2 regions of the Paenibacillus sp. GM1FR genome follow, and region 1 is predicted to be linked to the other one. Evidence: riboswitches for the same ligand, from Rfam matches in the RefSeq annotation. Region 1 holds a riboswitch; the other holds the start of a gene.

Region 1 (5,850 bases):
TGGCAGTTATTATTGTAGCGATACATACCATCAAGCATGGATTGAATACATCCAGTGATTGGACGGCATCCCCTGAGTTGGATAGGTTAACTCAATCTTTAACAGAGAAGGAGCTACTCCAGAAGTATGATTAATTAGACGGGAGGATCAGACAGATGCGTAAAAGTACAATATTTTGGATTACGGGAGTAACGATAATTCTCTTGGTGACTCTGCTCATATACAGCTATGTTATTCCAAGTGTGAGTGCCCAGGATGTTGTGATGGCAGGCACAATCAGGCAGATTGATACGGATGTAGTTGAGGTAGAGTTAGAGATAACGCGAAAAAGAGAAGACAAGGACCAGCATATGGTGTATCCCGTTGTCCCTGGATGGGAAGGGGTCACATTCACTGAAGAACAAGATGATGCGTGGTACATGCCTTCGTCTGTTGGCAGCTCCTATCTTGATCAAGTCATTCTGGAAAAGTATCTGAAGGCGCAGGGGATGACCATGAAATCAGCTGATAATCTGATAGGATTTGCGATACCTGATGAGATAGGGAGCTACAAGTTGCGGTTAACGCTCAGATCTTTGGATGGAACGACTCAGCCTCTTGAGAATCCCGTGGTGTATTATGTTCACAACGAGCATTTGTTAGGGAAGGATCTGAGTTGGGTTACGAGTGAGAATCTGGAGATCAATAAGGAGTAATCAGAATGATGAATGTATATGAATCGAATGAAATCACTGTACGTTTCTTGGACACAGAAGATGAACAACATCTGGTGAAGTGGCTGTCAGACCCGGAAGTTCTTCAATACTATGAAGGGCGTGATCGGCCGCATGATCTGGAACAGGTGAGAGAGCATTTTTACAATCAGAAAGATGGTGCTACTCGTTGTATCGTTGAGTATGGAGGACATCCGATTGGATACATTCAGTTCTATGAGCTTGAGGAAGAAGAGCGAACGGAGTATGGTTATGGAGACACGGATGAGATCATCTATGGAACGGATCAGTTTATTGGTGAGGTAGAATACTGGAATAAAGGCATTGGTACACAGTTGATGCAATCCATGCTGGCTTATCTGATTAATGAAAAACAAGCCCGTAAAGTGGTTATGGACCCTCAATCCTGGAACTTAAGAGCGATATCCTGTTACGAGAAATGTGATTTCCAAAAGATTAAGCTGTTGGAGAAACATGAGCAGCACGAAGGACAGATGCGAGACTGTTGGCTTATGGAATATGCCCTGTAGATCCTGCTTAAAGTTATTTGAATCATGTAAACAAGGAGGAATAATGGATGGATGAAAGATTTCCGATAGGACCATTTGTACACACGGGTGAAGTTACTTTGGCACAACGGGAGAAGTGGATTCAGGACATTGCTGAGTTGCCTGAACGCGCACGAGAAGCGGTAAAGGGATTGAGTGAAGAGCAATTAAGTCTACCGTATCGAGAAGGTGGATGGATGCTCAAACAGGTTATTCACCACATGGCAGACAGCCATATGAACAGTATGATTCGTTTCAAGTTGGCGCTGACAGAGGATACACCAACGATTCGGCCTTATTATGAAGAGCGCTGGGCTGAACTGAGTGATTCAAGAGACCTGGATGTCGAATTCTCGCTTCAGATTCTGGATGCCCTCCATCGTCGTTGGGTGTTTCTGTTAAACGCGCTGACAGATGCAGATTATGCCAAACAATTTTATCATCCCTCATCGGAAGAAACGACAAGACTAGATTACAATCTGGGCATGTATGCTTGGCACGGCAAACACCATGTTGCTCACATCACATCGCTTCGGGATAGATTGGGAATATAGCTATTAGAAATATCTTTTAAGGAGGATTCATCAATGAGTGTACATATCAGACTATTAAATGAGAACGATCCTGTAATCATATCAAAGGCGTTTCAGGAGCAGGGTTGGGGGAGATCCCCTGAGCAGTATCTTCATTACTTGGCTGAACAACAGAATGGGGAACGCGTAACCTTGGTAGCCGAGTTGAATGGAGAATTTGCCGGATACGTGAATGTATTGTGGAATTCCAGCTACCCGTCTTTCATGGAACAAGGCATTCCCGAAATTAACGATTTTAATGTACTAATGAAGTTCCAGCGCCAAGGTATTGGTTCACGGTTGATGGACCGAGCAGAGGAAGTTATTCTGGAACGAACGGATGTAGCAGGCATTGGTGTAGGTGTGTTTTCCGATTATGGCAAAGCGCAAGTTCTATATGCCCATCGCGGGTACATACCAGACGGTCACGGTGTACACAAACATGATCATTACATTCAGCCGGGTGAAGAAACGATTATGGACGACGATGTTGTACTTTATCTTACGAGGAAGTTAAAAGCCACGCAATAATTTCATAATATATACAATATGAAAGATGTCATGTATATTAGTTGTAAATATCTGTTATGTGTGACTGGCGTAAACGTGGAGTGAACCACGAGGGAGCACATATATTATATGCCGTACGCCTGGGCAAAGTGTTTGATCTTTTGATCAAACACTTTATTTATTATTCAGGGAACGAAAGGACTGGTGGCGGCAATGAAAATGGCGTTTGTTTTATTTGATGGAATGACAAGCATGGATTTAGCTGGATTTTATGAAGCTGTGACTTGGCTAGCGATTCTGAAAGCAAAGGAAAACGTATCATGGACATTCTGCGCAGATAAGGAGGAAATTTGGGATGACCGTGGGCTGAAAATGAAATCCGATGCAGTATTACCTCATCTAGGGGATTTTGACCTAGTATTTTTTCCTGGTGGATTATCAACTAGAACGCTTCGATTTGATGAGGATTTTATGCGATGGGTCCGAACGGCAGAAAATGTCACATATAAAATATCTATTTGTACCGGGGCTTTACTGTTGGGGGCAGCAGGTTTCCTGAATGGAAAAAGGGCTACTACCAACTCATCTGCTTATGATTTATTGAATCCTTATTGTGCAGAAGTGATCTCAGCGCGTGTAGTGCGTGATGGTAATACGGTAACGGGTGCGGGGGTTACGGCTTCCATTGACCTGGGACTATACTTGGTCGAAATGTTAACGTCTACGGAGATCGTCCTTCAAGTTCAACAAAAACTAGAGTATCCATATTATGAAGCTGGTAACTTAAAAGATGTCTACATGCACACTAAGGGTAGGGGATAAAAAGATGACTATTCGCCTTTTTCAAGCGATTGATCAGCCAGCAGTGCTGAAAATGATGACGGATCATGATTTTCAATTCCCTTCGTTTATACGCGATCAGTATCCTGCGCGCTGGGATTTATTTTTAAAAATGACGGATGAACGTATCAGTGCTTATTATGTCATGGTTGACGAAGCAGATGTTGTCATAGGTCATGCTGGTTATATCTTTCATCCTACTGTTAACCGATATGAAATCGTTGGCGTTGTTACATGCAAATCACACCTTCGACAGGGAGTAGCACGTGGACTAATTACAAAAATATGTATAAAAATAGCTGAATTCGGCAGTGGTGATGTCATGCTTTACACACTTGATCATGAAGAAAATGAAGCAGCGCTCATATTTTATGAACGAATGAATTTTCAAAAAGAAGGTGTCGATATGAATTATTATACCTCGGGGTTTCATAGACTTTCACTTGTTAAAACATTATAAGGGAACTTCAAAAAACTAATTGTAGTGGAAGCATAAAAGTGTACTTCAGTTTAAGTTGCATGTACTTGCAAAGAAAGATGATAAAAAAGCTGTCTTGCATGTTATACTCTATTGGAATTTGAGGAATGATAAGCAGGATGTTAAGAGATTAGATGATCAGAGGAGTGATTGATCCATGTTTAGCAAAGTCGGCCAAGTTATGTTGTATGTTAACAATCAAGATGAATCACTGGCATTTTGGACGGAAGTTGCAGGATTCCACATTGTGGATGAAGTAAACCTTGACGAGGGTATGAGATGGATTGAGATTGCGCCTACCCCAAATTCGCAGACAAGCATTATTCTCCAAAACAAGGAGTTCGTGGCGCGGATGTCGGCGGGTGTAAATCTGGGCACACCTTCGTTAATGTTCTTCACCGAAAATCTGGATCAGTTATATGCCGACTTGGCTGGTAAACATGTAACGGTCGGAGAGATTGTCGAGATGCCAACGGGGCGTGTCTTCAACTTTGCTGATAACGAAGGAAATTACTTTGCAGTCTTGGAACGGGCGAAGTAAATTACAACTTAAAACCGCTAAGATTGTAAGCGATCGACATCCATGTCGGTCGTTTTTTTGTTGGGAAAAAGCTTATGTTTTGGAGTAGAAAAGCACAAGAAAAATAGAGAACTACTGGGTAAAAATGTTATAATAGAGTGTGGCTGATTTCATGAAAATGACGAGGAATGAATAGTCGGAAATGAAGGTTTGGATGGAGCAGTTAAGGAGGAATGTGGTTGTGGAAAAGACGATTAAAAGTGTACAGGACCTATATGATATGCTCGATGCGGATTTCAGATCTGCCAAGCAGTTTTGGGAACCTTTCTATGAGGATCGGAACAGACCAATCCCCTTTTTCCCAAACAAACCGGATGAGAATCTGGTAGCGCATGTGAACGAAGGTGTGCTGAGCGGCGGTAAGGCACTGGAACTGGGGTGTGGCCCGGGCAGAAATGCGTTGTATTTAACCCGCCAAGGATATCAGGTAGATGCTTATGATCTTTCGGAGACAGCTATTGCTTGGGCTAAAGAGAGGGCGGCAGAGGAGCAACTGGACGTGCATTTTGAATGTCGATCTGTGTTCGAATTGTCCCCAGAGCAAGAATATGATCTTGTCTACGACTCGGGTTGTCTGCACCATCTGTTGCCACATCAGCGCATTCCCTACATAGAGATGATCCACAATGCACTCCGGCCTGGAGGATACTTTGGAATGACTTGTTTTGCTCCTGGTTTTGGCGATATTGGTGGGCCTGAGATCGTTATGAATGATTGGCAGGTGTATCAAGAGAAGTCGATGCGCGGTGGTCTTGCGTTCACGGAGGAGAAGCTTCGCTACATGCTGGAAGATGGCTTTGAATGTGTGGAGTTCCGTGCAATGAAGTCGCTGGAGCAACATGAACCGTATTTTGGTGTACCTTTTCTCTGGGTCACGTTGTGGAGAAAGAAAAACTCGTAAGAATAGTGAAATAAACATGCATTGAAAATAGAGGAGGAGTGGTATCAGAATGGAAACAGAAACAGGAAAAAGACACTTTATCATTACAGGCACATCCAAAGGGATCGGTTTACAACTTGCAGAGTTATTATTGGCTAAGGGGGATTACGTTTACGGTATTTCACGCGGCGGTTCGGATCTGTTGGAATCAAGCGAGGAATGGAGCGGGCGTTACCGCCATGTTCAGTATGATCTTGCCGACCTGAATGGGATCGATGATTTGATTACACGCATATTGGACCAAATACCTTCTCAGGAAGCTGAATTCATTGGACTCATTAATAATGCAGCGATGCTGGAGCCTCTAAAACCTATCGATCAGTGCAGTGCGGCAGAGATAAGTCAAAGTCTCAACATCAGTCTCGCAGCACCAATGATATTAAGTTCCTCTTTTATTCAACAAACAAATCATCTGTCCGCCAGACGTAAAATTGTCAATCTCTCATCGGGTTCGGGAAGTTATCCCGCGCCTTCAATGGCAGTGTACTGTACATCCAAGGCAGGTATGAACATGTTCACCCAATGCGTATCTTTGGAGCAAACGGGTCAACAGAACCCTGTTGAGATTATTGCTTTTGATCCGGGGATGGTCGATACGGAATTGCAGGCTGTTGCACGAGGCAAAAGTGCAGAGGAGTTCGCCCTTGCGGGTATGTTCAATCAAGTATA
Region 2 (5,850 bases), on a different contig from region 1:
TCAGCACAAGGCGTTTGCCTTGGGCCCAATCAAGTACCGGGTGTGTGTAGTCCTCCCGTACAGTATATTGAAACACATCTGTTACCGTGTTGCCTGTGACGTACGTACTAGACTCCGATTTATTTTCTTTGGCAAGATTGGAAGAAGACCAATCCGTAGGCGCAAAGTGTAGATCAGCCAGTACTCCCGTCAGCTGACGGTTCATCTCTTCCGGATATGGAGACAGCTTGTTCCATGTCCGCAGCCCCGCTTCCACATGTCCTACCTGAATCTGTTGCAAGAATGCTGCGTAGCTCGCTACAAAGGTAGTTAATGTATCCCCGTGAACCAGTACAATATCCGGCTTCGCTTCAGCTAACACTGGTTCCAGACCACCAAGCACACGAATTGTAATTTCATTCAATGTCTGACGGTCCTTCATCACATCCAGATCATAATCGGGATGAATGTCGAAAACTTCAAGTACCTGATCTAACATCTGGCGATGCTGCGCAGTTACGCAAACAATAGATTCAATAGACTCAGGGTGTTTCTGCAATTCCAAAATAAGCGGAGCCATCTTGATGGCTTCCGGACGCACCCCGAAGATCGTCATGACTTTAATTTTGTTGGACATTCGAGCAAAGCCCCTTTTCTATAAGTTCATGTTCAAAAAGTCCGGTTTTCAGTACCAAGAATATGGAATGAAGGTAGAAATGGAGTAGCGGAGCGTAGGGAAAACTACGTGAGCCACGGACATTTCGGCTGAATTTCATATTCGATGCCGATGATGCCCTTGGGCATCCTTCGTAATCAAAATTGGACTTTTTGAACAACCTCTTACAAAGCATGCGATATGCTTATTTAGTGCCGTATAGACGGTCTCCTGCATCTCCAAGCCCTGGAACGATATAACCATGATCATCCAGACGGTCGTCCAATGCTGCTACATAGATGTCCACATCGGGATGTGCATCTTGCACAGCTTTTACGCCTTCCGGTGCCGCAACCAGGTTCATCATCTTGATTTGGGTACAGCCACGTTTTTTGAGCACGTCAATAGCTGCAATTGCCGAACCACCGGTTGCCAGCATCGGATCAATTACAATCAATTGACGCTCTGTTACGTCTGTAGGCAGTTTGGTGTAGTATTCTACCGGTTGCAGTGTTTCCGGGTCACGGAACAGACCCACATGTCCAACTTTTGCCGCTGGCAACAATTTCACAACGCCATCCAGCATTCCGAGTCCTGCGCGCAGAATCGGCACCAGTCCGAGCATACGTCCAGAGATGACTTTACCTTGTGTTGCAGCTACAGGTGTCTGTACATCAATCGTTTCCAGTTCAACATCTCTTGTAATCTCATAAGCCATCAACGTTGCTACTTCATCCACCAATTCACGAAAATCTTTCGTATTCGTACGCATGTCGCGTATAAACGTCAGTTTGTGTTGAATCAAAGGGTGATCACATATTACTAATTTTCCCATCTAATTTGTCCCTCCGGTAAGTTCTTCATGTTCAGCATTTCCAAATATACCTAGCCGCCATTCATGGGCTCGATAAATCCTGTATATTATATCATCACCAACAACGAATTACACCATCAAAGGGCACCCAATCATTACAGATTACCGAATCCTATAAAAAACAGGACCGGAAAATGATCCATCCGGTCCTGTTTTGCTCCTGCTGTTATGTCATTGAGTATGTTCAAAAACGTGTAACCACTGATGATGCTCCGCAAACCGAATGACCTTCCGATCGCTGTTATCCCCTGATTTCTTTGATCCAATTATAATTGTTGAAATCTGGGGATAAAGGCGAGCGCTACGCTTCTTCAGGTTCTTTCGGTTTACTCCGTCCGAGTGTTTACATTGAAAAACTCAAATACAAACACCATGAGCAAAGTTTTTTAGTATTTAAGATCTGTATAGAGCGGGAATTGGTCTGTCAGTGCAGTCACTTCTGCACGAGCTTCATCCAGCTTCGCTGTATCTTTTGGATTTTTCAGCGTTTTGGCAATGATCTTACCGATCGCTACCATCGCTTCTTCGTTCATGCCACGGGAAGTTGCAGCAGGTGTACCAATTCGAATACCACTCGTTACAAACGGGCTTGTAGGGTCGAATGGAATTGCATTTTTGTTCACGGTAATACCGATGGAATCAAGCACATGCTCAGCTTCCTTACCTGTGATGTTCACACTGCGTGTGTCGATCAGCATCAAGTGGTTATCTGTACCACCGGATACGATGTTCAATCCTTCAGCGATCAGTGTTTCAGCCAGAACCTGTGCGTTTTTCACGACATTCTCTGCATACGTTTTGAACGAAGGTTGCAAAGCTTCACCGAATGCTACCGCTTTGGAAGCGATCACGTGCATCAAAGGTCCACCTTGGGAACCTGGGAATACGGCTTTATCAATCGCTGCTGCCCACGCTTTGCGGCACAGAATCATACCACCACGAGGTCCACGCAGCGTTTTGTGTGTAGTTGTTGTTACGAAATGCGCATGTGGAACCGGGTTTGGATGCAAACCAGCAGCAACCAATCCTGCGATGTGAGCCATGTCCACCATGAACAAAGCGCCAACATCATTGGCGATGGAAGCCAGCTTTTCAAAATCAATGGTACGCGGATATGCACTTGCACCTGCAACGATCAGACGAGGACGGTGTTTGAAAGCCGCTTTGCGTACTTCATCATAATCAATCAGGAATGTATCTTCCTGTACGCCGTATGCCACAAAGTTGTACAGCAAACCAGATGCGTTAACCGGGCTACCGTGTGTGAGGTGTCCACCATGGGCAAGGTTCATACCAAGTACAGTATCACCAGGTTTCAACGCTGCAAGATAAACTGCCATGTTCGCTTGTGCACCGGAGTGAGGTTGAACATTCACGTGTTCTGCTCCGAACAATTCTTTTGCACGATCACGCGCGATGTCTTCAACGATGTCCACATGCTCACAACCGCCATAGTAACGTTTACCTGGATATCCTTCAGCGTACTTGTTGGTCAGAACAGATCCCATTGCTTCGATTACTGCTTCACTTACGATGTTCTCGGATGCGATCAGTTCGATGTTGTTCTGTTGACGTTTCAGTTCAAGATTCATCGCTTCCAGTACTGCCGGGTCATTCTTGCGCAATTGTTCCATGATTAAATTCCTCCCAGTTATAAGTGAAGTTATAAAGTGAAACTAATGTTTACACGAAAACGGCGAGTGCAACACCAATCTGAAGAAACGAAGTGGTCGCCTTTATCACCGGATTCCCCCTTTAAATAGGGAATTAAAAAATCTGGGGATAACAGCGATCGGAAGATGGTGATGCAATCAAAGTCAGGAGTGTAACCCAATTAGTCTCGCTTTATATGTTAGTCACAAAATGTCGAATCTGGTTGTTCTTCCATACGATACACCGCGCGTTCGCCGCCAATCAACTTCGGACGGGTCAACGCTGTGGTTACACGAGCATCTCCAACATAGCGAAGCGCTGTACGATAGGGTACGGCTACATGCCGGAGATGCATCCCAATCATCGTCTCCCCAATGTCCAGTCCCGCATGGGCCTGCACATGTTCAGCCAGGCATGGATCGGTCAGCGAACGATATGCTGCGGATGCCATTGAACCTCCGGCCTTGGGCACGGGTACTGCACCAACCTCGGTCAATCCAAGTCGAGTAAGCACAGAACGTTCCATTACCAGCGCACGGTTCAGATGCTCACAACATTGGAATACCGTGTCAAAACCGAACTCTTCCTGCACCTCGCGTATACCCGCAAGAAGCTGATGCGCCACTTCAATGGCACCACTCGTACCAATCCGAGCGCCTGCGACTTCACTTGTGCTTGTACCGATCACAACGATCTGTCCAGGCCCAAGCTGTCCGGCAAGCGCCAGTTCATGCAGAATAGACGCGGTCTGTTCCTGCAATCCGGGTTGTTCCGAATCTAACTCTATAGTCATCCTATTATCGCCTCCCGATAAAATCATGCCCGCTGTCTCTTGGTTGTCCTTCGTATTCTTGCACGGCATCTCAGGTACTATTATAGCGAATAATCAGATGAAAGACGAAAAAAAGAGCAGTCTGCGGGTAACGCAGAATTGCTCTTTTGCCCAGGCGACCGGCCGTTTGTTCCGGTGCTCCATCGTGGTTATGCCCACTTCGTCGCCAGTTACACCGGATCCCTGTTTTCCCCTTCATCATAAAACAACCCGCGGCTAAAATCAACGGTTAATTTACATCACGTGTCCTATTTCTATAACCTGCCTCGCAGGATCAGAATTATCCCAGCTTATCCAAAAGCCGGTCCAATGCCGTCCGAATCTCAGCTGCAGCTATATTGTAATCATCACGACTTCCTCCAAACGGATCGGAGATGTCGAAACTTGGAATTCGTTGTCTAATCTCAATGGCTCGCTCACGCTCCGATGCCAGGATCTCTTGGCCAAGGGCACGTTTCATCTCAAGCGTTGCAAACAGGCTGTCCAACTCCTGAACATCACTTAATACCTGTTCATCATCCTCCACATATTCTTTCAATGTATAAGTTTTGTGGACTGAATCGGGAAAAACCTGCATGACATGTTGCTTATGACTCCGTGTTAACGTAAGAACCAGATCGGCCCAACCTACCAGGTTAGAGCTAAGCTGTGTGGAATGAGGTGGACCTTCAACGTTATGATCTCTCAAAACCGCTTCAGCATGTCGGGAAATCGGCATACCCGACGTTGCTGCCACCCCTGCGGAGCGAACCTCTACCTGAATGCCGCGCTCCGATGCCAGTTTTCGCAAAAGCCCCTCTGCCATGGGGCTGCGGCACGTATTTCCTGTACATACGAATAAAATATGTTTCATTGTGTTAGCCTCCCCATTTTACATATGATGCGAATGATATGATATCTCAAGTTTTATTCTAAAATATAAACAAAAGTCCAAACGCAAGCAAGATTGCGCCACCAATGGCTTCGCCGTAATCCCCGAGATTCTGGCTCACCCGACGGCCTAATAGCAGACCCATAACCGACATCACCCCGCCACACACACCGAAAGCAAGTACAGTTAAGATCAGATCACTGCTGAACATCCCTAAGGATACGCCAACGGAGAATGAATCCACACTTACGCTGAGGGAGAACAAAACAACGCCGAGCAGGGAACGGTGGTCCACCAGCTTTGTATCGCCTTCACGGAATGCATTCAGAATCATATGAGCACCCAGCAAAACAAGCAATCCACCTGCCGCATACGTCGTAATGTCACCGAGCAGGGAGCTAACGTATTTGCCCATATACATGCCGATGAGCGGCATGATGATATGAAATAGCGCCGTTACAATACTGATTCGCAATACATCCCGCAGCCGAATGCCCTTCATGCCAATTCCGATCCCGAGTGAGAACGCATCGAGGCCAAGCGCAATAGCCATGATCAAAATGGTTACCAACTGCCCTACATGGGCAGACACATCCCACATCCCCATACCCCCAAGTCACGTAAAGGTTCTTGTACACGATATGCGGACAAGGACCTAAACATGACCGATGAAAGGCAAACGGCGACGGATGTCTGGTCAGTTGCTGGCTTTATAGAATCTTGATTTTGTTTTGGAAAAAGAGTGATTACTCTCCTGACTGTATGATCAGGAGAGGTTATGAGGGTTGCTGGTTGCCAACTTGTATGAGTTGGTTCCCCGCAGCCTTGAGCAGCCGATTCATGACGGCTGCTCCCAGCCCTTCGCGTGAGCAGGCTTCAGCCACAATATATGTGGCGCCTTGCTCATCGCAGCTGCGCAGCGCGGCGTATAGCCGGCGCGCTGCTTCTTCCAGCTCGCTGGCGTCACCCAGCGAGAACACGGCATC

The links. Region 1 has a riboswitch for ZMP and ZTP ahead of PAEAM_RS27405 (DJ-1/PfpI family protein). Riboswitches for the same ligand answer to the same signal wherever they lie in the genome.
Region 2: linked by a shared signal. The riboswitch ahead of PAEAM_RS17360 (TIGR01440 family protein) and the one ahead of PAEAM_RS27405 (DJ-1/PfpI family protein) in region 1 are both predicted to bind ZMP and ZTP.

Annotation. Positions count from the first base shown of each region.
Region 1 covers NZ_MKZL01000059.1:289,491-295,340, reverse strand. The annotation lists gene PAEAM_RS32010 (hypothetical protein) at 1-58, shown strand, start outside; gene PAEAM_RS27425 (hypothetical protein) at 156-695, shown strand; gene PAEAM_RS27420 (GNAT family N-acetyltransferase) at 704-1,243, shown strand; gene PAEAM_RS27415 (YfiT family bacillithiol transferase) at 1,291-1,815, shown strand; gene PAEAM_RS27410 (GNAT family N-acetyltransferase) at 1,849-2,364, shown strand; ZMP/ZTP riboswitch at 2,415-2,496, shown strand; gene PAEAM_RS27405 (DJ-1/PfpI family protein) at 2,557-3,165, shown strand; gene PAEAM_RS27400 (GNAT family N-acetyltransferase) at 3,170-3,643, shown strand; gene PAEAM_RS27395 (VOC family protein) at 3,819-4,202, shown strand; gene PAEAM_RS27390 (class I SAM-dependent methyltransferase) at 4,396-5,142, shown strand; gene PAEAM_RS27385 (SDR family NAD(P)-dependent oxidoreductase) at 5,192-5,850, shown strand, end outside.
Region 2 covers NZ_MKZL01000022.1:402,346-408,195, reverse strand. The annotation lists gene wecB (non-hydrolyzing UDP-N-acetylglucosamine 2-epimerase) at 1-616, opposite strand, end outside; gene upp (uracil phosphoribosyltransferase) at 840-1,469, opposite strand; gene PAEAM_RS17365 (serine hydroxymethyltransferase) at 1,895-3,142, opposite strand; gene PAEAM_RS17360 (TIGR01440 family protein) at 3,361-3,954, opposite strand; ZMP/ZTP riboswitch at 4,096-4,177, opposite strand; gene PAEAM_RS17355 (low molecular weight protein arginine phosphatase) at 4,274-4,846, opposite strand; gene PAEAM_RS17350 (manganese efflux pump MntP) at 4,905-5,465, opposite strand; gene PAEAM_RS17345 (L-threonylcarbamoyladenylate synthase) at 5,641-5,850, opposite strand, start outside.